Pontibacter liquoris: one gene and its partner. The protein of the gene in region 1 interacts with the protein of each later gene in a pairwise test. Links are inferred from orthologs where the notes say so. Each region holds a gene or a part of one and is shown on either strand. Other genes may lie near its edges. The genes, in order: LWL52_RS10570 and rfaD.

Region 1 (14,792 bases):
GGTTGCGGCGAGCCGGCTGCCAGCAAAATGTTCTGCACGTTTTCGTGTTTAGTAAAATCGATGGCGGCCTTGCCATTGTTGTCGGTCAGTTTGGGGTCGGCGCCTGCCTGCAGCAGCGCAAGGATGATCTCGTAGTTGGCATCCATTTCGCAGGCCAGCATCAAGGGCGTTTTGCCATCCTGGTTGCGGATGTTTGGGTTAGCGCCCGAAGCCAGCAGCTTGTTCATCTCCAGAATACCGATATGCTGGCCAATGGTAGCCTGCAGGGCCTGCGCCAGCACCGTATTGCCCTGCTTGTCGGGCACATTCGGATCAGCGCCGTAGCGAAAAAGCGTGTCGAGCAACTGCACCTGTTCCTGCTCAAAAAACTCCGTCTGGATGCGTGAGCAGTTCACCACATAATGCAAGGCTGTTTTTCCATCCAGATCCTGGGCATTTACTTTGGCCCCTTTCCGAAGCAGCTGGCTGGCCGTTTTCAGTCTTACTTCCGGCTCATATACTACGCCGTAATCTTCCAGCAGCATCGGTATAAAAACGGTATGCATCAGCGGCGTACGGCCATGCAGGTTGGCTTCGTAATCATCGGGTACCGCCTGGGTGTTCACATTGCCGCCGGCGGCAATCGCCCGTTTCAACATGTCCGGGTCGCGGTTAATGGCCGCAATCACCACCTTCTGGTCGGCAGTCTGGTTGATGTAGCGCAGCTGCTCATAGGCGCTTATACTTCCTTTAGAAACAGCCTGGCGGTAAAGCTTACGGGCTTCAGGAATGTTCACCTCCCCTATCGTGCCTTCTTCATATAGCAACGCCAGGGTATAGAGTGCCTCCCGGTCGCCGGCGGCCGCTCCTTTTTTCAGGTAAGCCACCGCTTTTTCGGTATCTTTTTTCACGCCTTCCCCATCCAGGTACATGTTGGCCAGGTAAGTATAAGTCACCACATCGTTCTTCTGCGCGGCCCGGTTCAGATAATTCAGTGCCAGACCCAGGTCCTTCAGTTCCCCGAAACCGGTGTAGTACATGCTCCCTAAAATGCGGTTACAAAAGGCATCTCCTTCCACAGCTTTCTCCCGTATCTCGATAGCCGCCGTGCGCATGTGTTGCAGAAAACGCTGCTTGTCTTCCTGCGTCTGCAGGATCATCATCTCCGCCTGGCCCAGGTGCCCCAGCACGCTGCCGCTGTCTACGGCCGCCTGGTAGTAATAAGCAGCAGAATCTTTGTTGGCAGCAAAAAATTTCTCAGCATTCTGGATCTGTTGCAGCGTATCGACCTGCACATCTTTATACTTGAGCTGGCGGTACTGGTGCATGCGGCCAATAAAGTATAAGGCATCACTATCGCCTTTGCTGGCGCCCTCCTTAAACTTAGCGTATGCTTCCGGAAATTTCAGCGAAGTATAATAGGCCAGGCCTTGCTGGACGGCAGGGCTGCGCCAGATCAGCTTCTCAGCCTGCACCGGGGCTGTTGTAACGGCTTTGGTGGCCGCTTTACGGGTGCCTGTTGCCGCTTTTTTAGCAGGCTGGGTGGTTTTTGCTTTAGCGGGAGCAGCCTTTGGTTTGGTCTGGGCAATCGCTAGCGGGCTCATCAATGCAAAGCACAACAGCAACATAAGCGTTTGCAGGGCGAAACGGTTATGCTTTTTCAAAAGAGTGTCGGAAATATGTTTCATGTGCCTCAAAATTACAGCTATCATGGCTCTAAATCAAAAATAGCACCAGAAAGCCTTTTTTTCTGTTTTTAAGCCCCGTGCTAAACGCTTTGTGGCTGCCTGTTGTTCATCTGTTAAGGTATGGGCGCCTGTTGCTGCCGGCAAAAGTGGCCTTGCCATTCTGAAAACGAAATTGTATTTGTAACTTGCATAGATTTTAAGATGCACGCGGAAGAGAAGAAATGGATTACTTAAATTTATTGAACGAATCGCAGCGCGGCGCGGTGCTGCACACCGAGGGCCCGGCCATGATCATAGCGGGTGCCGGCTCGGGCAAAACCCGGGTGCTCACCTACCGGATCGCCCACCTCATCAGCCTGGGGGTGGATCCGTTCAACATTCTGGCCCTGACCTTTACCAACAAAGCGGCCAAGGAAATGCGCCACCGGATCGAGAAGGTGATCGGCAACGAGGCCAAAAGTATCTGGATGGGCACGTTCCACTCAGTCTTTTCGCGCATCCTGCGCGCTGAGGCAGAGAAGATCGGCTACCCCAAAAGCTTTACCATTTACGATACCGACGACTCCAAGACGCTCATTCGCAATATTGTGAAGGAGATGATCCTGGACGATAAGCTGTATAAGCCGAACGTGGTGCTGGGCCGTATTTCCTCAGCCAAAAACAAGCTGATCTCGGTGCGGCAGTACCTCAACGATGCCGTGATACAGGCGGACGACGAAGCGGCCATGCGGCCCAAGATCGGCAAGATTTACGAAATGTACCAGAACCGCTGCTTCCGGGCTGGCGCTATGGACTTTGATGACCTGCTGTTCAACACCAACGTGTTGTTTAAAGACCACCCGGATGCGCTGAACAAGTATCAGAACATCTTTAAGTTTGTGATGGTGGACGAGTACCAGGACACCAACTACTCTCAGTACTTGATCACGCGCAAACTGGCTGCCCAGAACCGTAATATCGTGGTGGTAGGCGATGATGCCCAATCGATCTATGCCTTCCGGGGCGCCGATATTCAGAACATCCTCAACTTTGAGCGCGACTACCCCGAGCTGCAGGTCTTTAAGCTGGAACAAAATTACCGTTCCACTAAAAACATTGTGCACGCGGCCAACTCGGTGATCAAGAACAACCAGGCGCAATTGCGCAAAGATGTTTATACCGACAACGAACAGGGTCCGCTGATTGAAGTAATAAAGGCCAACTCGGATAACGAAGAAGGCAAACTGGTGGCCACCACTATATTCGAGGAGAAGATGAACAACCACTTCTCCTATGACGATTTTGCCATCCTGTACCGCACCAATGCGCAATCCAGGGCCATGGAAGAAGCCCTGCGCCGCATGAACATCAAGTATAAGATCATCGGTGGCCTGTCGTTTTACCAGCGCAAGGAGATCAAGGACCTGATCGCTTACCTGCGCCTGACGGTGAACCCGAATGATGAACAGGCCCTGCGCCGGGTGATCAATTACCCCAAGCGCGGCATTGGTGAAACCACCGAGCAGAAGCTTTTTGTGCTGGCCAACGAAACCAACCACAGCGTGTGGGAAGTGGTGCAGAATGCCAGCCAGTTTATGGGCAACCGCGTGGGCAACGCCATCGAGAACTTCGCCATCATGCTCAAGAGCTTTGCCGTAATGACCGAGCAGAACGATGCCTTTGAGGTAGCCAAGCACATCGCCAAGCACTCAGGCATAGTAGACGATCTGTACCAGGATAAAACCGTAGAAGGCCTGGCCCGTTATGAGAACATACAGGAGCTGCTGAATGGTATAAAAGAGTATGTGGACGATCCGGAGAAGGAAGACAAAAGCCTTTCCTCGTTCCTGCAGGACATTGCCCTGATAACGGATGCCGATACAAAGGCTGATGATGGCGGCGAATTTGTGACCCTGATGACGATCCACTCGGCCAAAGGCCTGGAGTTTAAGAACGTGTTTATCGTGGGGATGGAAGAAAACCTGTTCCCGAGCCAGATGATGCTTAACTCACGGGCCGACCTGGAGGAAGAACGCCGCCTGTTTTATGTGGCGATCACGCGGGCCGAGAAAAAGTTATACCTGACGTACGCCACCAGCCGTTACCAGTGGGGCAACCTGCGTTCCTGTGAGAAGAGCCGCTTCCTGGATGAGATCGATCCAAAGTACCTCAACTTTAAGTATGGCGAGGCAGTAGCCACAGGCAGCGTACTCGATAGGGTATTGCAGCGCAAGAGCAGCATCGGTAGCCTCGTAACGCCGCCGCCCCGCAAGCAGGCAGCAACCAACTATACGGCCCCCGCTGATTTTAAGGCCAGCGACACCTCCGCCCTGGCAGCAGGCATGAAGGTAGAGCATCCCAAATTCGGTTTCGGCGTAGTAACCAAAATGGATACCCAGGGCAACAGCACCAAAGCCATCATCAACTTTGACGAAGTAGGCGAAAAAACCCTGCTGCTGAGCTTTGCCAAACTGCGCATACATGAGTGATTTAATTATAAATTATGAATTAAAAATTAGAAATTGGAAGTCTAAGATAGAAGTATAGCGAATTACTTCTGTGTGTTGCCTCATCCGAAATCCTTAATTCTTATTCATACATGCACGTTGTGCGTATCTATCATTTCTAATTCCTAATTTTGAATTTCTTAAAAAGACATAATGGAAGCTAGTACCACCTTTAAACAAGACCTGTTATTGCGCGAGTACGGCCGGAATGTGCAGGACCTGGTAAATTATATCAGCAAAGTGGAAGACCGCGCAGAGCGCACTCGTCTGTCGCAATTGCTCATCAACCTGATGGCCAAGCTAAACCCGCAGCTGCGCGAAACCCAGGACTACCAGCAAAAGCTCTGGAACCACTTGTTCGTGATGTCGGGCTCTACGCTGGATGTGGATGCGCCCTACCCGCTGAATGCGATGGAATACCTCAACGACAAGCCGCAGCGCATGGAGTATTCGCTGGTAACGCCTCGCTTTAAGCACTACGGCACCAATGTGGAACTGCTGATACAGAAAGCTATTGAGCTGGAGGACGAGAAAGAACGCGAAAGCGCCACCATCTCCATCGGCAAGCTGATGAAGACCCTGTACCGCTCCTACAACAAAGACAGCATTACGGACGACGTGATCCTGGACGACATCCGCTCTATTTCCAAAGGCAAGCTTAACCTGGATCTGAAAACGGTTGAAAGCAACAACCTGTTCGAATCCAATATGAAGCCGCAGCAGCCTGATAACAACCCACGCAGCATGCAGCAACAAAACCGCGGCGACAACAGACCCCGCAAAAACAACCCGAAATCTTCTTCTAACAACAGAAATAAGTAGTACTAAATGGCTTCTTTCGAAGTAATTGGCGGCAACAGGCTGCACGGCGATATTATTCCGCAGGGTGCAAAAAATGAGGCCCTGCAGATCCTTTGCGCAGTGTTGCTCACCTCCGAACCTATTACCATCTCCAATATCCCCGATATCCGGGATGTGAATAAACTAATTGAATTGCTCCACGACCTGGGCGTATCAGTAGAGCGCAATGCCCCTGACACCTATACCTTTAAAGCGGACAAGGTGAACCTGGACTACCTGGAAACAGCGCAGTTTGTGGAACAGGGCCGCGCTATCCGTGGCTCTGTGATGATCGTGGGCCCGATGCTGGCGCGTTTTGGTGTAGCTAAAATGCCAAAGCCCGGTGGCGACAAGATTGGCCGCCGCCGCCTTGACACCCACTTTATTGCCTTTGAAAAGCTGGGGGCGCACTTCAGCTACGACTCGCAGGACAGTTTCTTTAACGTAACCGCCAGGGATGGCCTGAAAGGCGCCTACATGCTGCTGGACGAAGCTTCCGTAACCGGCACGGCAAACATCCTGATGGCCGCTGTACGGGCCGAGGGCACCACCACTATTTACAATGCCGCCTGTGAGCCTTACGTGCAGCAGCTTTGCCGCATGCTCAACCGCATGGGTGCCAAAATCAGCGGCATCGGCTCTAACCTGCTCATGATCGAGGGGGTAGAGAAATTGGGTGGTACAGAGCACCGCATGCTGCCCGACATGATAGAGATCGGCTCTTTTATCGGGCTTGCTGCCATGACGGGCTCTGAGATCACCATCAAAGATTGCCAGATACCGGAGCTTGGCTTGATCCCGGACACGTTCCAGCGCCTGGGCGTGAAGATGGAGTTCCGTGGCGATGACATCTATATTCCGCAACAGGACCATTACGAGGTCGATACCTACATCGACGGCAGCATCCTGAACGTATCGGATCATACCTGGCCGGGCCTTACGCCCGACCTGCTGAGCGTGGCGCTGGTAACCGCTACACAAGCCAAAGGCACTGTGCTGATCCACCAGAAAATGTTCGAAAGCCGCCTGTTCTTCGTTGACAAGCTTATCGACATGGGTGCTCAGATCATCCTTTGTGACCCGCACCGCGCCACTGTGATCGGACAGAACAAGCATATTCCGCTGCGGGGCATCCGCATGACCTCGCCCGATATTCGTGCCGGGGTGGCCCTGCTGATTGCAGCGCTTTCTGCCGAAGGTACCAGTATCATCGATAACGTGGAGCAAATTGACCGCGGCTACCAGAACATCGATGGCCGCCTGAACGCGATCGGCGCGCAGATCAGAAGGATCTAACTCGTTTTGCTACAAGTATAAACAGGAAGAGCATCCAGAAATGGGTGCTCTTTTTTTGTGATGATTTGTCTCGTTTATACTTTATATATTAGCTAAATTATATTCGCAGATATACTTCTTACTAAGGCAAGCCTGAGTTAGAGTATGACGGGCTTCTTATGCTCCGTACATAGGGCATACCAGCGTATGTGGTCGTTAATACATTAGTTAGCGGGCAAATCAAAAAATGAAAAACTTATTATTGATAGTAGTTATGTGTTTCTGTTCCATTGTTGTATTAGGACAGCAAAGGAAAGATTGTGACGACATCAAGCTGATAAAGGAGAACTGCCCTTGTGACACAACTCTATTGAAGAACCTGAGCAAACTTTATTACCATGCAAATTGTGAATCTGTTTGGCTTACTTTAGAAAATATAGTTGGAAGTAAGAAAATCCTTTACTCCTTGGAAGCGGATTTATCTGCCTACACCTATAGATTAGGTTACCAAATGCCAAAGGAGTACGATAAATATTTGCTTTTTAGAAGTGGCTGCCCAGCAAACGGATCTTGTAATTTCATATTAGTGGATAAAGAATCAGGGGTAATATTAAAAGAATTGGGAGAGCTTATCTACAACCATGAAACGGGCATCACAGAGGATTTCCTTGTTTATTTCACAGATGAAAATCTATGCTCCCCGACTATGGATTACATAGACTCAGATAAGAAGTATAGAATACCAGTTAGTAGCAAGTCATTCAAAGCAGTAATTCCTCAATACGAAATTGCATACCATGTAAAGGACGATATTCTGACTCTTGCTTATGGTGAAGGTAAGAAGGAGAAGAAAATCATTATAGATTTGAAAAAATACATCCGTTAACAACACCTAAACGACGGGCTAGCCCGTCGTTTAGCTCATACCTTCGCATTCATCCTAAAAAAGGAACAAACCATAAACAATTAAAAAGAACCAAATGAGAAAAGTTATTTCATTTATGCACATCTCGCTTGACGGTTTTGTAGCAGGACCAAACGGTGAAATGAACTGGATTAAAGTTGATGAAGAGATTTTTGATCATATCGGGAAGCGGATAAGCGAAACCGACGCAGCCTTATATGGACGGGTAACCTATGAGATGATGGAAAGTTACTGGCCTACAGCAGGCGATGAGCCGGATGCAAGCAAGCACGACGTTGATCACGCAAAGTGGTATAACAAAGCGCATAAAATTGTTTTATCCAGATCAATGAAAGACGCTGATTTGCCTAATACAACAATTATCAGCGACAATCTTACAGACAGCATAAATGAGATAAAACAGCAGGCAGGTAGTGAGATCCTGCTTTTTGGTAGCCCGACAGCAACACATGCCCTTATTCAACAGAACTTAATAGACGGCTACTGGCTTTTTGTTAATCCGGTTATTCTTGGGGAAGGCATTCCATTGTTTACAGGCATCAAAGACAAAACAAAACTAAAACTTATAACCACCCGTCAATTTACCAGCGGAGTAACTGAGCTGAATTACACTGTGGATACACAATAACAACCAACTGTTAGCAGCCGCTTGGCAACAGGCGGGCTGACATACTTTCCAGACCAATGTATGCGAGGTTGAATATTTCGGCCTGGTACTAATTTTAGTGCTAAGAATCTCAGCCTGCGCCAAAACATTAGCGTTAGTTTTAACTAAAACGAAACAACAAACAGAAAGAACTTAAACCTTAGGGCTATGAAAAAGATTACCTTAGTTGCTTTAGCGCTATTCTGGATGCTTAGTTTGACGCTTCTGATCATTGCCTTAACGGACTTGTTTCCCGACAACATCCTCAAAAACTATAGGGTATTAATAGGGACTGGGTTTTTAGCAGTAACTGGATTTATCAGAATTGCTTATCAGAAGCTAATAAAAACAGAGTAGCCGCAAAACTTTCGGCCTGGTTGGCGGTAAAGCACCTTATTAGCAGTCACTAGTCATTGTTCTATCCTTCTACACGCACGAACTTACTATCCGAAATGTCCGATACCTATAACCTACATCGCTTCTTAGACGCACAGGAAAATGCTTACCAGGCTGCGCTGACCGAGATAAAAAACGGGCGAAAAACCAGCCATTGGATGTGGTTTATTTTTCCGCAGGTGGCTGGCCTTGGCTTTAGCGAAACGTCTAAGTTCTACGCCATTAAAAGCCGGGCTGAAGCTGTTGCCTACTTAAACCACCCGGTTTTAGGAAAACGATTGTTCGAAATTACGGAGGCTTTATTAACCTTAAAAGGCAAGTCAGCCAGCCAGATCTTCGGTAGCCCGGACGATATGAAACTGAAATCCAGCATGACGCTTTTTAACGCGGTAAGCACAGGCAATCCTGTATTTCAGAAGGTGCTGGACAAATACTTTAACGGGGAGCCCGATCAGAAGACCTTGCAATTACTTGCGCAGGAAAACTAACGCTCGAATTTATACTTGCACGCTCCCGCTTCCGGAATCCACTTTCTGCTTGAAGGAATGTGCATCAAAATCATTTGAGCCGAAGTATAGAAAAGCCTAACTTTGGGTTTTAACAGCTAGAGATATGAGCAAAGCAAATTGGGTAACCGTGAAGGAATACCAGGATATAACTTACAAAAAAGCCGACGGCGTAGCCCGCATCGCTTTTAACCGCCCGGATGTGCGCAATGCCTTCCGTCCTAAAACCGTGTTCGAACTGTTCGATGCCTTTTTGGATGCGCGCGAAGATACAAGTATAGGCGTGGTGTTATTATCGGCGGAAGGTCCTTCCAGCAAAGATGGTGTTTATAGTTTCTGCAGCGGCGGCGACCAGAATGCGCGCGGCTTCCAGGGTTACGTGGATGAAGAAGGCATTCCGCGCCTGAACATACTGGAAGTGCAGCGCCTGATCCGTTTTATGCCCAAAGTAGTGATTGCCGTAGTACCGGGTTGGGCAGTGGGCGGCGGCCACAGCCTGCACGTAGTATGCGACCTGACACTGGCCAGCAAAGAGCACGCAATCTTTAAGCAAACGGATGCCGATGTGACCAGCTTCGACGGTGGGTATGGCTCGGCTTACCTGGCAAAAATGGTCGGCCAGAAACGTGCCCGTGAGATCTTCTTTTTGGGCCGCAACTACTCGGCGCAGAATGCCTACGACATGGGCATGGTGAACGCTGTGATTCCGCATGCTGAGTTGGAAGACACCGCTTACGACTGGGCCCAGGAGATCCTGGCGAAATCGCCCACTTCGATCAAAATGCTTAAGTTCGCCTTCAACGCTACGGACGATGGTATGGTAGGCCAGCAGGTTTTTGCCGGCGAAGCCACCCGCCTGGCCTACATGACCGAAGAAGCCAAAGAAGGTCGCAACGCTTTCCTGGAAAAGCGCAAACCAAACTTCAAGAACATCCCCTGGATCTCGTAATCTGAAGTATAAAATAAAAACAGAGAAGCCTGCTACAGTGATGTAGCAGGCTTCTCTGTTTTTGATTACGATAGGATCACTTTATACTTCCTTTACCTGCTCTTCTCCCCTTTTACTGCCTCTATAGAGTTCATACTTAAGCAGGCGGCAGTCGATGGAACCATTGAAAAGCGGAATGCGGCGCGAGGTGCGCAGGCCGATACTTTTGGCGGCCTCCAGGTTTCCCGTAAACACGAATGCATCGTAGCCTTGGTAGTTATTTTTCAGCGCATCGCCTATATTCTTGTAAAGCAGGTTAATATCATCCGATAAGATCCGCTCGTTATAAGGCGGGTTCATTACCACGACACCTGGCGTGGCCGGAGCCTGGGTTTTAAAGAAGTCGGCCTGTTCCACCCTGATCACATGCTCCAACCCGGCATTGCGGATGTTGACCATGGCGGCTTCTACATAGTCCGGGTCAATATCGAAACCCAGGATAGTTGCCTGTGGTTCACGCTTCACTTTGGCTTCGGCTGTATTCCAGATCATCTCAAACAGGCTGTCATCGTAGTCTTTCCATTTCTCAAAGCCAAACGGATCGCGGCGGAACAGGCCCGGGGCAATGTTCTGCGCCATCATGGCCGCTTCGATCAGGAAGGTGCCCGAGCCACACATCGGGTCGATCAGCGTTGCTTTTTTATCCCAGCCGGTCAGCGCGATAATGCCGGCAGCCAGCACCTCGTTCAGGGGCGCCACGTTTGTCTGAAGGCGGTAGCCGCGGCGGTGCAGCGAGTCGCCGGACGAATCCAGCGAGAGGGTTACCAGGTTTTCGTGCATGTGCAGGTTTAGGCGCACGTCCGGGCGGATGCGGTCTACGGAAGGGCGCTCGCCGGTGGCTTTGCGGAACTGGTCCACAATGGCGTCTTTGGTGAGCTGCGCCAGGAAAAGCGAGTGCTCAAACGTGGAGTGGCTCACCGAAGCATCAATTGCAAAGGTCTGATCCAGGTCCAGGTACTCGGCCCAGTTGGTTTTCTGCACCTGCTCATACAGCTCTTTTTCGTTACGCGCTTTAAACGTGAGGAAGGGTTTGAGCACCCTAATGGCAGTGCGGCACCACAGGTTCGCCTCGTAAAGCTGGCGCAGCGTGCCGGAGCAGGTTACGGCGCGGTGCCCCACCTTGATATAGTCCATATCCAGGGCCTGCAGCTCTGCGGCCAGCACCTCTTCGAGGCCTGCCAAGGTAGTGACCGTAATATTGAAATTGCCGTTCGGGTTCTGTTTCGCCATGTTCTTATACCTTAATAGGGTGCAAAGATAGGGGGAAAAAGTTAGAGAGTTAATAAGTTAGAAAGTTAGAGAGGGATGAGTTAGAAAGTTAAAGGCTTAGTGCGCTTGTCGCTGAAGTATGAACTCAATTATACAATCCGGATAAAAACTTAACAGCTATACTTACCTTTCTACTCATACTTCTCTATACCTCATCACTCTCTACCTTTTTAACTTTCTAACCCTCTAACTTTCTAATTCAATAGCCCTATCTTTGCAGCAAATTACCCGCTATGAAAATACAGTCAGACGTTTCGCTTCAGCCCTATAATACCTTTGGCATTGCAGTAAAAGCCAGGCTCTTTGCCCGCTTTGATAGTGTGCAGGAGTTGCAGGAACTGCTCCAGATGCCCGAACTGGCCAGAGAAGAAAAGCTGGTGCTTGGTGGCGGAAGCAACCTGCTCTTCACAAAAGACTTTGCCGGCGTGGTGCTACAAAACGGCATTAAAGGCATTGAAAAGGTGAGCGAAACAGACTCTTATACCTTGGTGAAAGCCGGCGGCGGCGAAGTATGGCACGAGTTTGTACTTTATACCTTGCAGCATGATTTAGGCGGGGCCGAGAACCTCTCGTTGATCCCGGGCACGGTTGGTGCTGCGCCGCTACAGAATATCGGGGCATATGGCGTGGAGCTGAAAGATATCTTTTACGAGCTGGAGGCTGTCCATATCGAAACGGGCCAGGTACAGACATTCGATCATGCGGCCTGCGGGTTTGGCTACCGCGAAAGTGTGTTCAAAGGCGAGTTAAAAGGCCAGTTCATTGTAACAGCGGTTACCTTTAAGCTGCAGAAAAAACACACGCTAAACACCTCATACGGTGCCATCCAAAGTACCTTGGAAGAGATGCAGGTGCAGCAGCCTACCATACAGGATGTGAGCAGGGCGGTGTGCCACATCCGCCAGAGCAAACTGCCCGATCCGAAGACAATTGGCAATGCCGGCAGCTTCTTTAAAAATCCGGAAATACCGCTGAGCCAGTATGAAAGCCTGAAGGCCCAATTCCCGGATATTCCTTCTTACCCGGTTACCCCCACCACCGTGAAAGTACCTGCCGGCTGGCTCATTGAGCAGTGCGGCTGGAAAGGAAAGGTGATCGACAACTATGGCGTGCATAAAAACCAGGCCCTGGTGCTGGTCAATTACGGCGGCGCTTCCGGCCAGGCGGTACGCCAGCTGGCTTATACCATCATCGATTCGGTAGCGGAAAAATTTGGCATCCGACTGCACCCGGAAGTTAACATTTTGTAGCCGGTTGGGCCGCATTTCAAAATAAGCTGGCCTGGGCCCAACTTTAAGCGCCGCCGCTGCGATATAAGGTGGGTTAACCCACAAATTTGATCTATATGAACGTGAAACATTTACGTTGCCTGCTGCTGACTTTTTTTGCAATTGCATTGCTCACCTCCTGCGACAACGAGAAAGACAAAGAACCCTCTAAAACTGCTTTCCTGGTGTCGCATGCCTGGGTTGGCGATCAGGTCCTGATCAACAACATCAACGCTGCCCTGATTCCGGGGGTTGGCAGCAACTTTGAAAGCTTTAAATCGCTCCAGCTCGAGTTCAGGGAAAATAATACTTATACTTCTACCTTCTCGCTGAACGGTTCGCCGCAGACGCAGGAAGGCAACTGGGCCCTGAATGCTGCCGGCGATACGCTTACCCTCGACATGATGGGCAAGCTCAGCGTGCTGACGCTCACCGAAGAGAACCTGAACCTGGGCACCACCATCAGCCAGGACAATGTACAATTAATTGCCCGGCTGCTTGGCGTCGATCCAAACCTGATCAGCCTGTTTACAGGGGGCAATGCCGTAAAAACAGAGTTGCGCTTTATAAAGCCATAGGTTAAGGAGTATAGGTAAGGTTTATCAGAAGCCGGGTTTTGAAGTGCCGGTTTTTTGAATATATTTACGGCCCTTACCCATACTTCCCTTTATTTATGACTAAACACCTGTTAAACTACCTATTTGCCGCTGTGCTGCTTGTAACGCTTTTTGGTTGCAGCAAAGACGACGACAAAGACACGGCTCCTACCCCGGCTGCTTTGTTAACCGCTCAAACCTGGCATGGCGCTAAGCTCTACATCAATGGCACAGCTGCTACGGACAATGCTCAGATAAAAGACATCCTGTTCGATATTAAGACAGTTGCCTTAACATTTAAGGATGACCGGGAATATACCGCCACCTATAGCCAGATACACGAAGGCGGGGTGGTTGAAGATTTCAGGGATGAAGGTACTTGGGATCTGATCGAGAATAATACCAAGATCCGGTTCAATTTCTTACCAAGCGATTCAGAGATCAAGAAACTAACAGCCGATGAACTCCACATCAGCTCGGTGCTGGAAAATCCTGATGGCGATATTACCTTTGAACTCCGTTTTGTAAAGTAATTCTTTACACTTTCTGTAAAACAATAAAGGCTCCCTTCGCGGAGCCTTTATTGTTTTATACCTACCCTATAGCTGCCGACTTGCCTGAAACCGGAAAACACCTTGCTCCTGCTTTTATACTTGTTTGCCTGCCCTTTGCTTCAATTGGCCATAAAAGCTCCGGCCTGTCAGCCAGGCTACGGCGCAAATAAGTATATATTTCTATTTATCCCTTTAAATGCACCACTCACCTAAAATTAAAACTTATGAAAAAACATCCGTTACTCGCATTCCTGTTTGTGGTCCTATCTGTGCTGTCACTTGCCAGCTGCGGCAACGACGATGACGACGACAAAGATCCCTCTAAGCGTGCGCTGCTAACCGGCGGCGAATGGAAGGGCCAGATGGTCTTGTTTGATGGCGTAGATTACAGCGACTCATTAGAAGCTGTCGGTCTTGACGTCTCCAATTTCAGGCTACTCTTTAAAGATGATGGCACGGGCACCTCAAACTTTCTGGGTCAGACTAGCAATGGCAGCTGGGAGTTTGGAAGCAACGAACAAAGTATCATCTTTGGAAAAGGGACGGCAGACGAGTCGCAGGCCACCATCAAAAAGTTAACTGCCACCGAGCTATACCTCGAATTTGCGGCTGATGAGCTGGGAGCAAATGATCCGAATGATCCCGTACAGGTAGAGAAAGTGGAGATGCGCTTCGGCAGATAAAAAAACAGCAAAGGCTCCTTTCTAGGAGCCTTTGCTGTTTATACTTATGCTGCTTACACGAGCAGGCTCAGCAGGTCCTGCTTGCCGTTCAGGTATTCAAAGTCGAACCCTTCTTCGCTCATCCGGGTTTTGATGGCCTCCACATCGTGCGGCGCCTTTACTTCGATCCCTAAAAAGACAGGGCCTGTTTCCTTGTTGTTCTTTTTGATGTACTGGAAGTGGATGATATCATCCTCCGGGTGCAGTACCTGGTTCACAAAGGTCCGCAAGGCACCGGGCTGCTGGTTAAAGGTCACCATAAAGTAGTGCTTAAGCCCCTGGTGGCGCATGGCCCGCTCTTTGATGTCCTCCATTCGGGTAATGTCGTTGTTGCTGCCGCTGATGACACAGACCACGTTTTTACCCTTTATCTGATCGGCATATGCAGTGAGCGCCGAGATGCTCAGCGTACCGGCAGGCTCCAGCACCACACCTTCCTCGTTATACATCTTCAGGATGTCTTCGCATACTTGCCCTTCGGGTACCAGCACAATATCATCCAGCAGTTCCCGGCAGATTTCATACGTGAGCTCGCCAGGGCATTTTACGGCAGCGCCATCCACAAAGCTGTCGATGGTCTCCAGCGTCTGGCGCTGCTGCGCCCGGATGGAATTGTACATGGAAGGAGCGCCGGAGGGCTGCACTCCCACGAGC
Region 2 (14,868 bases), on another replicon or contig:
CGGGAGAAATTGGAAACGCCCGCTACCACAAACTGAAAATCGCGGAACGAAGGCAGTACGCGCAGCATCACATGCAGCATGGCTTCTATTTCCTGCTTGCGGCTTCCCGGAAGTATAGCGATAATCGGTTTATTGTTGAACAGCTTGTTGCGGGTTCTGAAGTCGGCGCTGGCCACGTGGTCTGAAACGGAGTCATTCACGGGGTTACCCACATAATCTACTTTATAGTCGTAGCGGGCGTAAAATTCTTCCTCAAAGGGCATGATCACAAACATGCGGTCCACATGCTTTTTGATCTTATGGGCGCGCCCCTGGTTCCAGGCCCAGATCTTGGGCGAAATGTAATAGAATACTTTCAGGCCGCGGGCTTTGGCAAACTTGGCAATACGCATGTTAAAACCGGCATAATCTACCAGGATCACCACATCGGGCTGCCAGCGCACGATATCTGCTTTACACTCTTTCAGAAAACCCAGGATCTTGCGCAGGTTATTCACCACTTCGGCAAAGCCCATAAAGGCCATTTCCTGGTAATGGTGCACCAGCTCCATGCCGGCGTCCTGCATCATATCGCCGCCCCACCCACGTATTTCCGCTGCCGGGTCCTGTACCCGAAGCTGCTTTATCAGGTTGGAAGCATGCAGGTCGCCCGATCGCTCCCCGGCTATAATATAGTATTTCATGAAGGTAGTATACTTTGAGCTGCCTGTGCGGGCAAAAAGGTATTCCGGTAAAGAGGCATACTATTCGCCGAAGTACTCTACATAATTCCGGGGCGTTTCGTACAGCTTCAGGCTGTGCAGGGTAGCGTTGTTGCCGGATATTTCGGTAATGCGCGGCGCCAGGATCTGCCAGAATTCCACGATCAGGTTCTCGGTGCTGGCCAGTTTGTCTTCCATAAAGGAAACATCCAGGTTCAGGTTCTTATGGTCTACCTTGTCAATTATATGGGTGCGGATAAGGGTGCTCAGCTTTTTGAGATCGATCACAAACCCTGTCTCCGGATCCGGCTTGCCTTTCACCGTCACAATAAGATCATAGTTGTGCCCGTGCCAGTTGGTGTTGGCACATGGCCCGAAAACCTCCTTATTCTTTGCCAGCGACCAGTTCGGGTTGTGCAGCTTGTGTGCTGCGTTAAAGTGCTCTAACCTGCTTACGTAAATCATCTAACCTCTAAAATTGTAATTCTTTCTGAACAGCAAATATACAAAGAAAGGAACACCAAAGAACGAAGTAATGATTCCAATTGGCAGCCCGGCCGGCGGATAAATAACGCGGGAAAGCAGATCGCAGAGCAGCATGAACAAGCCGCCCGCAAACGCGCAGAACAGCAGGTTCCAGCGGCCGGTAGTGCCCAGCAGCGCCCGCGTGACGTGCGGCACAATGAGCCCCACAAACCCTACCGGCCCCGAAGTAGCCACGGCAAACCCTGTGACCACCGACACCACGCCCATGATGACCCAGCGCGTACGCGCCACTTGAATGCCGAGTGCCTGCGCCCGTTCCGAGCCCAGTAGCAGGATGTTGAGCTGCTTTTGGTAAAACACAAAGAACACCAGCGCCAGCAACAGAGCTACGGCCGGGTAGACAACCAGCGGCCAGCTGGCGCGCTCAAAACTACCCATCGACCAAAAAATGACCGCTTTCAACTTTCCTTCCGAATCTGAAAGGAAGGTGAGCATGCCAAGTATAGCGGTGCAGAGCGAACTAATGGCAATGCCGGCCAGCAGCAGCTGGCTGGGGATGAGCTGCCGCTTGCGGTAACCAAGTATAACCACCACCAGCGTAACCAGGAAAGCACCGGCAAAAGCAAACACCGAGGGCATATAAAAGCCGGCAATCGTTACGGGCACAAACCCAAAGAACACGATCACCGCCCCCAGCGAAGCCCCCGAAGCCGTGCCCAGCAGGTACGGATCGGCCAGCCCGTTGTTTACCATGGCCTGCATCAGGTAACCGCAAAAGGCCAGCGAGGCACCTACAACCAGCGCAAGTATAAGCCGTGGCAGGCGCAAATGAAGGATGGCAAAGTGGGTGGTGTTACCGGGGTTGTAATGGAAGAACGTATCGAAGATGGTCCTGGCATCGGTGGCGAAAGAACCCACCTGCAGACCCAGCAACATCACCACCAGAATCAGCAGCAGGGCAAGTATAAAGTATAAGCTCCGCCGCCTCATGGGTATAAAAAATGCTCCAATTCCAGGATCGATTCTACCACGCGCGGGCTGGGGCGCTCCATCAGGTTGCCTGTGGGTTTATACATCCGCTTATGCTGGTAGGCCTTGATGCGGCGCAGCTCCGGGTACAGGCTGAAGAACTTCTCTTCAAAGATTTCCGGCGTATCGCCCAGCAGCACATCGGGGTTCAGCTTCAGGATATACTCCCGCGTCAGGGCCGGGTAAGGCTGGTCAAAGGTTTCCTGCACCGCATTCTCGGCCCCTAGAATATGCAACTTATCGGTCAGCAGGGTATTGCGGCCATACACATAGATCGGGTCGCGCCAGGTAATGGTCAGCACCCGTTGCGGTGTTTTTTCCTGCCGGTGGCGCTTTTTGATAACAGCAACCTGCTGCCGCAGCGAGTCGGTCAGGTGGCGCGCCTGCTGCTCGCGGCCCATGATGCGGCCAATGTCCTCCAGGCCCGAGAAAATATCATCCACCGTGTTATACTTCTGGTAATACACCGGCACGCCAAGCTCCTGCAGCCGGGCAGCCACCTCCAGGGGCGTAATGCCTTCGATGGTAAAAATGAGGTCGGGCCTGAGCCGAAGCACCTGCTCGTAATCAACGGGATAGTTGTTTACCAGCGGTTTGTGCAGCACGGCGGCCGGATAATCGTCCTGGGGCGTGCGGCCTACAATGGTAGCGGTATCGGCTACGGCATAGAGCATCTCGGTCATAGACGCAGCCAGCGCCAGCACCCGCCGCGGCGGCTTAGCCAGCTGCAGCTCCCGGCCCAAATCGTCGTGCAGCACCAGTGCCTGCTGCCGGGTGGTTTTATCGCCGCTGCACGCCCCGGCCAGCAGCAGCAGTGCGAGCAGCAGGGCCGGCAGGCTAACGTATAAACGCGTTTTCTTTTTCAAAGTATCCCTTTGGCAGCGGGACCTGTGGCAGAACCGCTTCATTTATTTTCGTAAATTTAAGGCAATTTACGTTACAGGCTATAAAACTTAAAGTATGATTGTAGTAACCGGTGCCGCAGGGTTTATTGCCAGCTGCCTTGTCAGCAAGCTAAACGAGGCCAATTTTAATGATATCGTGGTGGTGGATAATTTCTCTGTCGCCAAAAAAGAAAACAACCTGGCAGGTAAAAAGATAAAGGAGTTTGTAGACCGCGACACGTTCTTTGAGTGGCTGGACGAAAACTACGAAGGCGTAGAGTTTATTTTCCACCTGGGGGCCCGCACCGACACTACCGAGATGAACAAGGATGTGTTTGACCTGCTGAACCTGAACTACTCCAAGAAAGTATGGAATGCCTGCTGCGAGTACCAGATCCCGCTGGTATACGCCTCGTCGGCCGCCACGTATGGCTCCGGCACGCTGGGCTATGATGATGACGAAACGCTGGTGCCGCTGCTGAAGCCCCTTAACCCTTATGGCGAGTCGAAAAATGACTTTGATATCTGGGCGCTGGAACAAACAGCCAAGCCTTTTTTCTGGGCCGGCCTGAAGTTCTTTAACGTGTATGGTCCCAACGAATACCATAAAGGGCGCATGGCCTCGGTTATTTTTCATGCCTTTAATCAGATCAACGAGAAAGGCCGCCTCACGCTGTTCCGCTCCCACAACCCCGACTTTGCCGATGGCGAGCAGATGCGCGATTTTATTTATGTAAAGGACGTGGTGGAAGTATGCCTTTTCCTGATGCGCCACCGCCGCGACTCGGGCATCTACAACCTGGGCTCCGGGCAGGCCCGCACGTTTCTGGCGCTTGCCTTTAATACCTTCGAAGCCATGGGCGTAACCCCGGATATTGATTTTATCGATACGCCGGAAAGCATCCGCGACACCTACCAGTATTTTACCGAAGCTAACATGGCCAAGCTGCGCGCCATTGGCTACGATAAACCGTTTTATACTTTGGAGGAGGGCGTAAAAGATTACGTGCAGCACTACCTGCTGCCGGGCAAGCTACAGTAAGACACACATGTAAAAAGGCCGGTAACGCTACACCTCTAAATGTGTGACGCTACCGGCCTTATTATTTCCTCTTAAGCGTATGTAGCTACATTAATTTTGCACTGTAAAAAGGACAGACACTTTGTTTTTTATACATCAAAAGCAGCGGCGCTTTGCAGCAACGTACACTCTTAATGTATTAAACCTTGGCTTTCAATGGCTTTCAAAACAATCTCACACCGGATCAGGCGCCAGATTTTATACCTGGCTGAACGCTCCGGACAAAAATAATTGCACTATTTTTTAACTTTCTACAACCTTCCCTTATCTGGTGCCGTAAAAAAGAACGGCTAAAAGTTGAGAAGTTTTCTAATAAACTTTTCTCAGGCAAAGGCTCCTGCACTCCAGGAGCCTTTGTTGTTTTATAGCCTTTCTGCATTGCAGCCACGATTGAGGCATAGTTTCTACAGCATGGGGACAATAACCACAGCCCTGCCACTTATTCCCCAAAGCTTGCCAGACAGGCTTTTTGTTTAGCTACATGACTCACAACAGGTTAGCCCATTCCCTTTTTTCTGGCACAGTTCTGTTATAAGAAGGAGCATAACCAATTTACTACAACGATGAAAAAAGTAACTTTCTTAGCAGCAGCAATCGCCCTATTGGGCCTGACTTCCCTGGACGCCAGCGCACAAACTACTGCTCCACAAAATGCCGCGCAGCAAGCGCAGACACAAACAGAGCAGGCAGGACAGCAGGGCCAGGAAGTAAAGAAGGAGAAAGTGACCCAGGACCAGTTGCCGGCGGCCGTGCAAACAGCCCTCAAAAACGACACCTACAAGGACTGGACCGTTAGTGAGATCAACAAAGTAGCACCGGCAGCAGGCAAGACCAAAGCAGTATACGAAATTACCCTAACCAATGCCGAAGGACAGAAAGGCATTGTGAAAATGACCGAAGACGGCGGCGACGCGTCTAAAGAGTAACACCCTCACCAAACAAACTCAACTTTTAGCCAAGGTAAAATTGCCTCCGTCATGCGGGGGCTTTTTTATTGCCCGGCTACAACGGATGAAGTTAAAAAAGCACCGAAACCTGCGTACGCCCCATGTGCACCGCTCCGATGCCGTTTGCTTTGCGGCCGTCGTAATTAAAAGAGAGGTTCAGCCCGTTGCTCAGGCGTTGCTGCAGGTTCCAGGACCAGGTCAGGTTGTTGCCTGGGCGCAGGGCATTCAGTATCTCATAACCCACATAGGAGTTCAGGTTTCCCTCAAAAGCGATGTTGATGTAGCGGATGTTGCCCGACATCGTGCGTTTGCTGACCTGACTTAGCTTCATCTCCAGCCCCAGCTCATGAAACCGCCCTGCCTGCCTTTCATCGGATGCGGCCTGCAGGTTCTGCCGGATAGCGTACTGGTAGGTGCCGGTAAAACGCAGCTTTGTATTCGGCTGATAGGCCAGTTCCGGGGTGAGCTGCCGGGTTTCTATTTCAAAGTTTTTCGAGTCGAGGAAGTTAGAGCGGTTTTCCCGCACGTTCCGCTCTGCCGTCATTTGGGTACTCAGCACTTCGTTCAGGTTGAGGCGGCCTGTTAACGTATGGCTGCCCACATGCCGCGTTTCGGTGCCGTTGGCCAGCAACGATTTCTGCTGGTTTTGCTGCATCGAATACTCCAGCCCATAGTTGGGGTTGCTGCGGTTAAAGTATAAGGTGTTGCGCAAGGATTTAACCAGTGAGAGCAGGAACTGGTCTTCAAAATCTTCGCTGAAAGGATTGAAGCGGTTGGCCAGGTCATCGTCGGTTGTTTTTTTGTCGATGCTGACGAAGGTGAGCACCGAGAACTTGGCAGCCAGTCTTTTTATACCTCGCCCACTGTTCCAGCTGCGGGGCGCGCTGGTGTTCAGGCGATACATGAAATGGTTGGAATAAGCGTTCACATACTCATCGGTAGGAAGAAAGATCTTGATATAGCGCCGCTGGTCCAAGGTTTGGGCCTCCAGGTAATCGTTCAGATTATTGGGATCGCCTCCTTCGCGCAGGTAATGGGTGCCCTGGCCAGGCAGTGTTTCCCGGAAGATGAAGATCTTCTTCAGTTCCCGCCCGGTGCCCACGGCATAACTGAGCTCCGACCGGAAAGCGCCATCCAGAAAAGCAGTGGTCCAGTCTACCCGCGACTGGATGGTTTCCTCGGCTTTGCCGTTTGCCAGTTGCAGTTTGCGGTAAGTGGCCTGCAGGGCCAGCCGGTTGCCGGGGTTGAACTCGGTTTCCATCAGGGCATTGTACGTCTGGCCCACTTCCGGCAGCCCGATCCGGCCATCGGGGGTAGGCTGCCAGTCGGTGCGGTAACTGTAATCCGCCCGGAAGCGGGTGCGGGCGGTGTCGCTGCTTTCTACAAACAGCAGGTGCTCTTCAAAATACTGTGCCGAGCCCGTCACGGAATCAGAGTCAAGCGCGGTGAGCTGGTTTTTATCGAAGCGGTACGTATAGCCGGGCGTCAGTTTGCCCAGCGCATACCTGGCCCCTACCTCGCCGCGGTACCACACCGAGCGTTGCGCGGCCTGCGTGCTGTGGAGCATAAAAAAGTGGTTCTGTAACGCCAATCGCCCAAACTGTTGCAGCACATCCAGGTAATGCTGCACGCCATCTACCTGCGCCGTCCGGTTGCGCCGGCTGATGCGGTAGTTAAAAAGATTCGCCGCATCTTTGGCAGCTCCCACCGAGAAATTGAGGATATGATCCTCAGCCCTGGTAGCCACCGTTGGCAGGCTCCAGTCCCGGTCAAATTCAATGGGGCGGTACCGGTCAATAGGTGCGAAATTCTCATCCGTATACTCGTAGTTGAGCGTGCTGTTGAGGCGGTAGGTTTTCAGAAAGGTGATTTGCTTATCCTGTACTGTATAGCCCACCCGCACCGCCTTGCCGTTATCATCCTGCGCATCCAGGTTGGAAAACCGGTTCAGATCATTTTGCGAAGTAGCGCCTTCCAGGAAAACGGCTACGCCTTTCTGCAATTCGTAGCTGGCGCCCGCATTTACCAGTTGCTTCTTTTTAGGCGTGGGCAGCACCCGCACCGGCGCATAGTTGCCTTGAGGCACGCCATTTACCGGCGCCACCCACTGGTACATGCGTCCGTTCACTGCATTAGTTGATGCCACATAATCGCCTTGCCCCTGCCCCACTTCCGAAAAGCGCACGTTGTAAAAAGCAACATCCGGGTTAGTCGAGTATACATAAATGGCGGCAAGGCTCTGCCCCATATTGTACGTAGTGTCCTGCCGCGCGTACAGCACCTGGCCGGCATCGAAGGGCACGCGCTCAGCACCAGGGGTTACCGCCAGCTGCAGGCTGTCGCCTATACTTGCCAGCAGGCGTTTTTCCGGATCATTCAGATCCAGGTTCAGCAGGTTGTTGGGGTTATCGGATTCGTTGTAGTAGTTGGCAAACACGTTCAGTTTGCCCAGTTGCTGGTAGTGGCTCAGGTGGTAAATGCCTCGGCTATAGTTCTGGTCCGAGTATTCAAAATCCACTTTGATGCGGCTGTTGCGGGTAATCAGATGGCGGGTGGTAAAGGTGATCTCGGCCTGGTTATAGTCGATCACATAGTCGTAGTCGTAACCGCGCTGCAGTAGCACGCCATCCAGGAAAACGCGCTCCGAATTGGCCAGTACAATAATAAAACGCTCGTTGTTGGGGCCTGTCAGCCGGTAAGGTCCCAATACGCCCTCCTGCATCTGCAGGGTTTGGGAGGCAAATTTGCCCTTCGAAACCGAAGCCGCTACCGTGGTAACGCCTTGCCGCGCCGGCGATTTGCCGTTGGTAAATGAAAAAGCGCCGCCCTGCACATTTTTATAGAACTGCAGGAAGTACGAAGGCCGGCTGCGCAGCACCACATCGCCGGCCGTGAGTTGCCAGCGCCGGTGCTGGAGCGTGATGTATACTTTGTCGAACTCCTGCAACTGCTGCGTATTGCCTTCGGGCTGAAACGGGATGTTCTGATCCGTAATGGCCGCCGTGATACTAATGTCATCGGTCAGTTTGCCATCCAGCTGCAGGTTGAGGGCCGAATTCACGAACACGTTCTGGGTGTTGCCAAAGGAAATGCCCCGGCTGATGCTTCCTGTTTTGTTCAGGCCCGGCGTCCGGAAGATCTCTTCTTTGGTAGCCAGGTCTTCCTGGTAAAAGTTCTGCTGAAATGAGCTCATCTCCAGTTTGGCGACATCCCGCTTAAACGCCGGCCGGGTAAGGTTTAGCGGCAGCACCCGATAGCAGACCAGCACCGAATCGGGCAAGGGCCGCCGGGTACCCAAGGTATCGGTCACCACCAAGTCGGGTGCCGGAAAGCGGGTGAGCCGGAATTCATTGCTCGTATAATTATAGTCGAAGGCAAAGGCTTCTTTTTGGGGATGCGTGAAGGTAACCGTTTCGGGTAGCAACGTCAGTGAATCCAGCACCTGTGGTTCCGAGGTGACGGGCAGCCACCGGCAGCGCTGGTTATTAACAGGCTGCTGCGCCAGCAGCGGTATACTTTGCCAGAGCAGCAGCAGGAGCAGGTAAAAACTGCGCCTGCTCATCCCCGGGCCAGTGGTAAAGAAATGTAGAAGGTCGTCCCTTTGCCGCTTTCGGTCTCAAACCAGATGCGGCCACCAGCGTTCTCAATTCCTTTTTTAGCAACCGCCAGCCCGATACCGGAACCGGTATACTTGGTGCTGAAATTCGGGATGAAGACCTTGTCCCGGATGTCGTCCGGAATACCGCTGCCATTATCCTGGATGGAGATAAGCACCGAGTGATCGGCTCCGGACTGCAAGGCCACTTTCAGGTGCGGCTTGCGGCTGGCCGGCACCGCCTGGATGGCGTTCAGCAGCAGGTTATTAAAGGTCCGTACCAGCAGGCTTTCATCGGCCATCACCATCACAGCCTCTACAGGAATGGCCGTAGTGAGCACGGCTGTGGCAGGGTCGTTGTGCAGGTCCACGGCTTTTTGCAGCGCAGCCGCCACATCCATCCGCTCCGTTTTAGGCTCCGGCATGGACGTAAAGCTGGAGAAAGAGGTAGCAATATCGCTCAGGATATTGATCTGGGTGATAAGCGTGTGGGAAATTTTACTGATCAGTTCTTCAGTGTTCGGTTTCTTTTCGGCAATGGCTTTTTGCAGGTACTGCAGCGAGAGCTTCATCGGCGTGAGCGGGTTCTTGATCTCGTGAGCTACCTGGCGGGCCATCTCGCGCCAGGCCGCCTCCTTTTCCTGCATTGCCAGGTCCACTTTGTTTTGCTCCAGGGTAAGCAGCATACGGTTATACTCGTTTACCAGCATCCCGATCTCATCCGCCCCTTTATAAGCCAGCATCTCGTTTTTGCCCGTCAGCGAGGTGCGTTTCAGTTTATCGGCCAGCATACGCAGCGGCACCGTCAACGCGCGCGAGGCAAAGAAAGTGAGCACCATAAACACGATAAACATCACCGAGAAAATATTCATGGTAGTGGTAACGAGCTCGATAAGTTTAAGGTCCAATTGTTTTTCAGAGTCGAAGAACGGAATGCCGATAAAGCCCTGCAGCTCGCCCGGGTTCCTGTTGGAATGCAGCGGCAGGTAGACCGCGTTAAACGAGAGGTTCCCCGCCTGCTCTTCGAGCAACACCCGTAGGGCCTGCCGTTCTGAAATAGCCGCAAAGGCTTCGGGGTTTACAAGCTTGGACAACAGGCCCGCTTCAAATATCAGCGGCTGGCTGGTTACCAGCAGTCTGCCGTTCCGGTCGTAGAGGTTCACGTCGGCCTCAGCAATAGAGGCGACCTCCTCCACTTTTTGTATCAATCCTTTTCGCTGTACCAGCAAGTGACTGTCCAGCAGCCTACCCAGGTTTTCCTGGATGGCCTCGCCCCGCTGCTCATACGCATTCATCAGATCTTTTTTGTAGGAGGCGGTTACCAGACTGGCGGTGGTTATACTTACCAGCAAGAGCGGTAGCAAAATGCCGAAATTAAGAAAGATCTGGATCTTGGTGCTGAAGTTGGGACTGAACTCCCGGTAGCGGTGCCGCTGCGTGAGCAGGTATATAAAGCCACTCACGATAAGGCCCGCGATGAACATCAGAAACAGGAACGAAAAGTTAGACAGCACTTCGCGGCCGCCATACTTCTCGGTGGTAATAACGAGCGTTTGCCCGTTGTCACCTTTGATGCCCAGGTGGTGATAATTGCCCTGATTAGCCCCCTGCTGGTACAGCTCCGGCCGGCGCAGCAGGCGCTTGTTAAAGTTGGTGGCGTAGTCATACTCTCCTTCGCTGTAGCGCAGTTGCCGGTTACCGTAAATGGCATAGCTCAGCATATCCATCCGGAACGGCTCGTTACTCTTGCGATCTACCAAAAGCTCGGGCACCACACTGTTAGGCAGCAATTTTTTAAGGGTGAGCTGCAGCACAATGGTGCCTTTCTGCCAATTGCCCACTGGCACTTCGATCAGTTTAAAGTAGGTGCGGGCATTGTAGCGGGTGGGGTCCTTTACCAGAAACAGGTTGTGGCGTTCGGTGCGGGTTTGCGGCGTGTCATACTTGCGGCGCAACTCCTGCAGGGTGGAAGCCGTGGTATCGCGGCTTTCTAGGGTGCGGCCCCGGTAATCGAACAGCAGCACGCTTGTTTCATACTTGTCGAAATAATTGCGCAGGTACTGCTTGGTGATCTTGCGCTTGATAAAGTCTGCATCCACATAGGGACCCATCATCTTTGCCTGTATCAGGGCATCGCCGGCAATGCTGTCGGCTACATGCTCCAGCAGGTACTCGCCCAGCACATCGTTATCCTTCAGCAGTTTGTAGGCAAAGTCCTGCTTATACATCTTCAGCTCGCCCTGGTAGTGGTTATAAAGCGCATAAGCCCCCATCAAGGCACTGATGATGACCACCAGAAAGAAAAACAGGTAGGTGCGGTAAGGGGAGTTGATCGTTTGCCGGTAATGGGTGGCCAGCACGATCAGAAACCAGAACAGCGTGCCCAGCAGCATCAGGACCAGCATCTGCGGCGCCATCACTACCGCCAGCAAGGCCATCACCACGCCAGTAAGAGCTAGCAGCTGATAGGCCCACAGCTTTGTTTCCCGCTGCAGCAGCAGCGACACCATCGTGGCCAGAATGTAGGTGAACATACTGAGCGAGATGGTATGCAGCAGCATCACCCCATAGATGATGAGTTTATAGCGGGTAAATTCCAGCGACTGGCTCACGTCCAGCACCAGCGGCGAGTTATGGTACACACCGTAATAGAACCGGTACAGCAGCACAAGCAACAGGTAAAACGCTACAAAGCACCCTAGCTGCAGCAGCCGGCTTTTGGTTTGCGGAAGCAGCTTAAGGTATAACCAGGCTTTGTTTTTCTGAAATAAATAAATGCCGCTCCCGGCTATGGTGGTCAGCAGCAGCATGTTTAGCGCCAGATCCCCGATAGAGGGCGACCAGAAGGAGGCGGCATACAACCGTGGGTCGAAGAGCTCGGTTTCGGCAATGGAAAAAGGCAGGTTAAGCAGCAGCAGCGCAATCCGAAAAATGAAAAGCAGAAAGAGCAACAACGCAATGCCCGTGTTATACTGCCCGCGCTGCAAAAAACGGCGGCTTAGCACGATACTGAAAAGGATGAAAAAGAAGGAGCCCAGTGCCAGCAAGGCTAGCTGCAGGTTTTCGGAACCGGATTGGTTTCTACCAGCTTTAAAATCCACGGCAAAAAGGAACGTATGCTGGCGCGTGCGCACCTGCGGCAGCTTTGCCTGCGGGTCTAGGTCTAGGCGCAGGTCTGTTTTCCGGAATATCGCCTCATCCAGCTTCGGGGTTAGAAAGCTGTTTCGGATACTGTAATCAACCTGCAGCGGGATAAAGGTAAAGATGGTGTAGTACTGCGACTGGCGAGGCACGACGATGAAGGTGCCATACTCGTTGCTGACCACGGAAGGTTGGTTGGGTACGCTTCCAAAGTATAACTCCGGTATGATGGTGTGGTTGGACCAGAATATCAGCCGGCTGCCTTTGTAGATGAAGGTTGGATAATGCGTTTGCCGCAGCAGGGAGGAGAAAGAAACGGTATTCTGTTTCAGTTGCCGGCCAATGGCATCGGCTTCATTGGTCGCATCGTCAATGCAATGCTGCACGCGCCCGGCAATGTTTTTTACTTCGGCGGCATTTTCGGCAGCATACTGATTGAAAAGTACGTTGAAATGGAGCGCTGCTGTGGCCATAAAACACAGCAACGAGACAAACAAAAGCGCAAAGGGCGTTAACTTCCGGTTCAAAGCAGAGACGTTTATCTACGAATTTAAGCAAAAACGTAAGATAATCCGCTACTTATTCTGCACCTGCCATGCGTTTCTCATAGCCCGGATCGTAGGTGATGCCGCCAAAGAAATGCAACAGCAGGATTCGTGCATAACGAAAGAGAATGGGCGTAAGGATGAGCACCGTCGACGCCACTACCGTCAGGTATACCCACATGTCCGGATCGTTGGCCAGGTAGTAGAGCGAAATGCCAGTCAGCAACACAATGATCACCGAGAAAGCATAGCTGATATACATTGCTCCCCAGAAAAAGCCCAGCTCCACTTCGTAGTGCAGGCCGCACACGGGGCAGTTCTCGTGCATCTCATCAAACTTGCGCAGCTTTAGTGCGGAGTGGGTAAACACCTCTCCCCGCCGGCAGCGCGGGCAGCGGCACGCAAGTATGGCTCCCAATCTGGACGGTTGGCTCATGCCTGCTTTTTGCGGTTGCTCCTGTACCATAAGAACCCGATGGTTCCGATCAGTACATAGGGTACCAGCATCAGGTACAGTATACCGGTGTTCAGGCCGGTGCCCACCTGGTTGTCGCCCTCTTCGTGGCCTTTACCGGCATTAGATTCTACGGTAGCCTGGCACATGGCACACTGGCTGTAGGCATCTGTGCTGGTAAACGCAAGTACAAGGACGGTTGCCAGCGTGAAAAAGAATTTATGTAGCAGCTTCATGGTAATAGAACAGTTGTGTAAGCTTTCTGGTTTCAGGAATAATATGGCGAAATGAGCAGGTATACCAGCACGCCGGTTACTGCCACATACAGCCAGATAGGGAACGTCCAGCGGGAGATGCGGCGGTGACGGCTTAACTGCCCGGTGATACCGAAGTATACCGACAGTAGCACCAGTGGCACAATAACAATGGCCAGCACAATGTGCGTGAGTAGGATAAAATAATAGGCATACTTCAGGGCGCCCTCGCCACCGTATTCAGTTCTTTCGCCAAAGTAGTGATACACCACGTAGGCGACCAGGAAAATAGCCGACAAACTAAAAGCCGTCAGCATGGAAGCCCGGTGTACTTTGATATTCCCTTTTTTGATATTCACATACCCAACCACCAGCGCAATAGCCGTCAGGAAATTGATGGAGGCATAAAAGGGAGGCAGAAAGGAGACATCCATTTTAGCGCCGCCCGCTTTGGGCATAAAGAACAATAAGGCTACAAGCACCGGCACCACAACCGAAAGCACGGCAATAAGAGTTAGAAACCGGCGGTCACGGGTACTTGTCGGGTTATTTACTTTTGCTGTATTCATCAAGCAGTACGTTTATTTCCATGTTAAGCCGGTCAATATCGGTGACCTTTGCACCTTTATAGATGCCGCGCACATGGCCTTCCTTATCTACCAGCCATACTTTATGGCTTGCTATGTTTTGCTGTTCCCCTACTGGCAGGTGAAACCCCTGTGAAGCCAGTTGGTATACTTCAGCGCGAGGGCCAGCCAGGAAAAACCATTTTTTAGGATCGGCGCTGTATTGGGCGGCAATGTGCTGCAGCATCTGGACCGTATCAGCCGCGGCAGCCACCATGATAGAGGCAAGCTTCACCTGGGGGTTCTTCCTGAAAGCCTCCTGCACGCGCATAAGTTGCGTCGAAACAATCTTACAGCTGTCGGCACACTCCTTCTCTAAAAACTGCACGACATAAACGCCGTCTCCCTGCGTGAGTTGCTGTTGGGTTATGGTATGGCCGGATTGGTTGGTAAAATGAAAACCGGGAACGCGTTTAAAAAGGGTATCCCCTTTCGCCGTTCGCAGCACTTCACCGGCCGCATTGACCTGCGGGAAATAGCCTCTTAATGTAAAATGCTGTTCACCAAAGGTGATCACAAATACAAAAATAAAAAGAGGCACTAATATTAGGAGTCCTAGTATTAGTGCCTTCAAATTTCTCATTACAGGAAGTTTATCTGAAGTAATTCGTAACAGACTCAAAGTAATACGTGCCTTCAGAGATCAAAGCCACCATCAGCCATACTACCAGTGCCATTGGGATAAGGATCGACCAGATCAGGCCTTTGGTTTCGTGCTTCAGGTGCATGAACTCTCCAACGATATAAAACGCCTTCAGTACAGTAAGTATAATGAAGATCGCGTTTCTTACCGTACCCGAATCCATGGTAAAGGCAATTAGGAACTCGAGTGCCGTGATGGCTACCAGAATAATAAACGTTCGCCAGATTGCTTTGGTCTGTGGCTTGGGAAGCTCGCCAACGTGCTCTACATCGTGGGCGTGATCAGTATGCATTGCCATATTATTGCTGTTTCTTAGTTTAACATGCTGCTTCTGTGCTGTAAAAGAACAGAAAGCCGAATGCTTTGATTTTAGATACTAATTATATCAGGTAGAAGAAGGTAAATACAAATACCCAAACAAGGTCTACAAAGTGCCAGTAAAGACCTACTTTTTCCACCATTTCGTAGTGGCCACGCTTCTG

What was found.
Region 2: the proteins of LWL52_RS10570 (region 1) and rfaD interact in binary tests that used the Escherichia coli proteins (3 or more experiments, as listed by UniProt). The link is inferred for Pontibacter liquoris from one-to-one orthologs.

The regions. Positions count from the first base shown.
Region 1 is NZ_JALEBG010000001.1:2,541,467-2,556,258, forward strand. Bases 7,863-10,768 are described here. They hold LWL52_RS10570 (1,4-dihydroxy-2-naphthoyl-CoA synthase), read left to right. Parts: upstream 7,863-8,847; coding sequence 8,848-9,690; downstream 9,691-10,768. Other genes in these bases: LWL52_RS10560 (hypothetical protein), read left to right, coding at 8,008-8,196; LWL52_RS10565 (DUF1810 domain-containing protein), read left to right, coding at 8,292-8,723; LWL52_RS10575 (THUMP domain-containing class I SAM-dependent RNA methyltransferase), read right to left, coding at 9,772-10,768. Also shown: LWL52_RS10530 (ankyrin repeat domain-containing protein), read right to left, coding at 1-1,643; LWL52_RS10535 (ATP-dependent helicase), read left to right, coding at 1,889-4,135; LWL52_RS10540 (DUF4290 domain-containing protein), read left to right, coding at 4,307-4,975; murA (UDP-N-acetylglucosamine 1-carboxyvinyltransferase), read left to right, coding at 4,982-6,289; LWL52_RS10550 (hypothetical protein), read left to right, coding at 6,516-7,154; LWL52_RS10555 (dihydrofolate reductase family protein), read left to right, coding at 7,249-7,821; more of LWL52_RS10575, read right to left, coding at 10,769-10,959; murB (UDP-N-acetylmuramate dehydrogenase), read left to right, coding at 11,232-12,248; LWL52_RS10585 (hypothetical protein), read left to right, coding at 12,344-12,844; LWL52_RS10590 (lipocalin-like domain-containing protein), read left to right, coding at 12,940-13,395; LWL52_RS10595 (DUF4923 family protein), read left to right, coding at 13,641-14,099; threonine ammonia-lyase IlvA, read right to left, coding at 14,153-14,792. UniProt on the Escherichia coli protein: Converts o-succinylbenzoyl-CoA (OSB-CoA) to 1,4-dihydroxy-2-naphthoyl-CoA (DHNA-CoA).
Region 2 is NZ_JALEBG010000003.1:9,855-24,722, forward strand. Bases 2,178-5,159 are described here. They hold rfaD (ADP-glyceromanno-heptose 6-epimerase), read left to right. Parts: upstream 2,178-3,176; coding sequence 3,177-4,142; downstream 4,143-5,159. Other genes in these bases: LWL52_RS17150 (ABC transporter substrate-binding protein), read right to left, coding at 2,178-3,082; LWL52_RS17160 (PepSY-like domain-containing protein), read left to right, coding at 4,745-5,107. Outside these bases: lpxB (lipid-A-disaccharide synthase), read right to left, coding at 1-683; LWL52_RS17140 (6-pyruvoyl trahydropterin synthase family protein), read right to left, coding at 744-1,166; LWL52_RS17145 (FecCD family ABC transporter permease), read right to left, coding at 1,167-2,177; more of LWL52_RS17150, read right to left, coding at 2,174-2,177; LWL52_RS17165 (DUF8818 domain-containing protein), read right to left, coding at 5,199-8,690; LWL52_RS17170 (sensor histidine kinase), read right to left, coding at 8,687-12,391; LWL52_RS17175 (DUF983 domain-containing protein), read right to left, coding at 12,444-12,845; LWL52_RS17180 (hypothetical protein), read right to left, coding at 12,842-13,099; LWL52_RS17185 (DUF420 domain-containing protein), read right to left, coding at 13,132-13,686; LWL52_RS17190 (SCO family protein), read right to left, coding at 13,664-14,284; LWL52_RS17195 (cytochrome C oxidase subunit IV family protein), read right to left, coding at 14,337-14,684; LWL52_RS17200 (cytochrome c oxidase subunit 3), read right to left, coding at 14,767-14,868. UniProt on the Escherichia coli protein: Catalyzes the interconversion between ADP-D-glycero-beta-D-manno-heptose and ADP-L-glycero-beta-D-manno-heptose via an epimerization at carbon 6 of the heptose.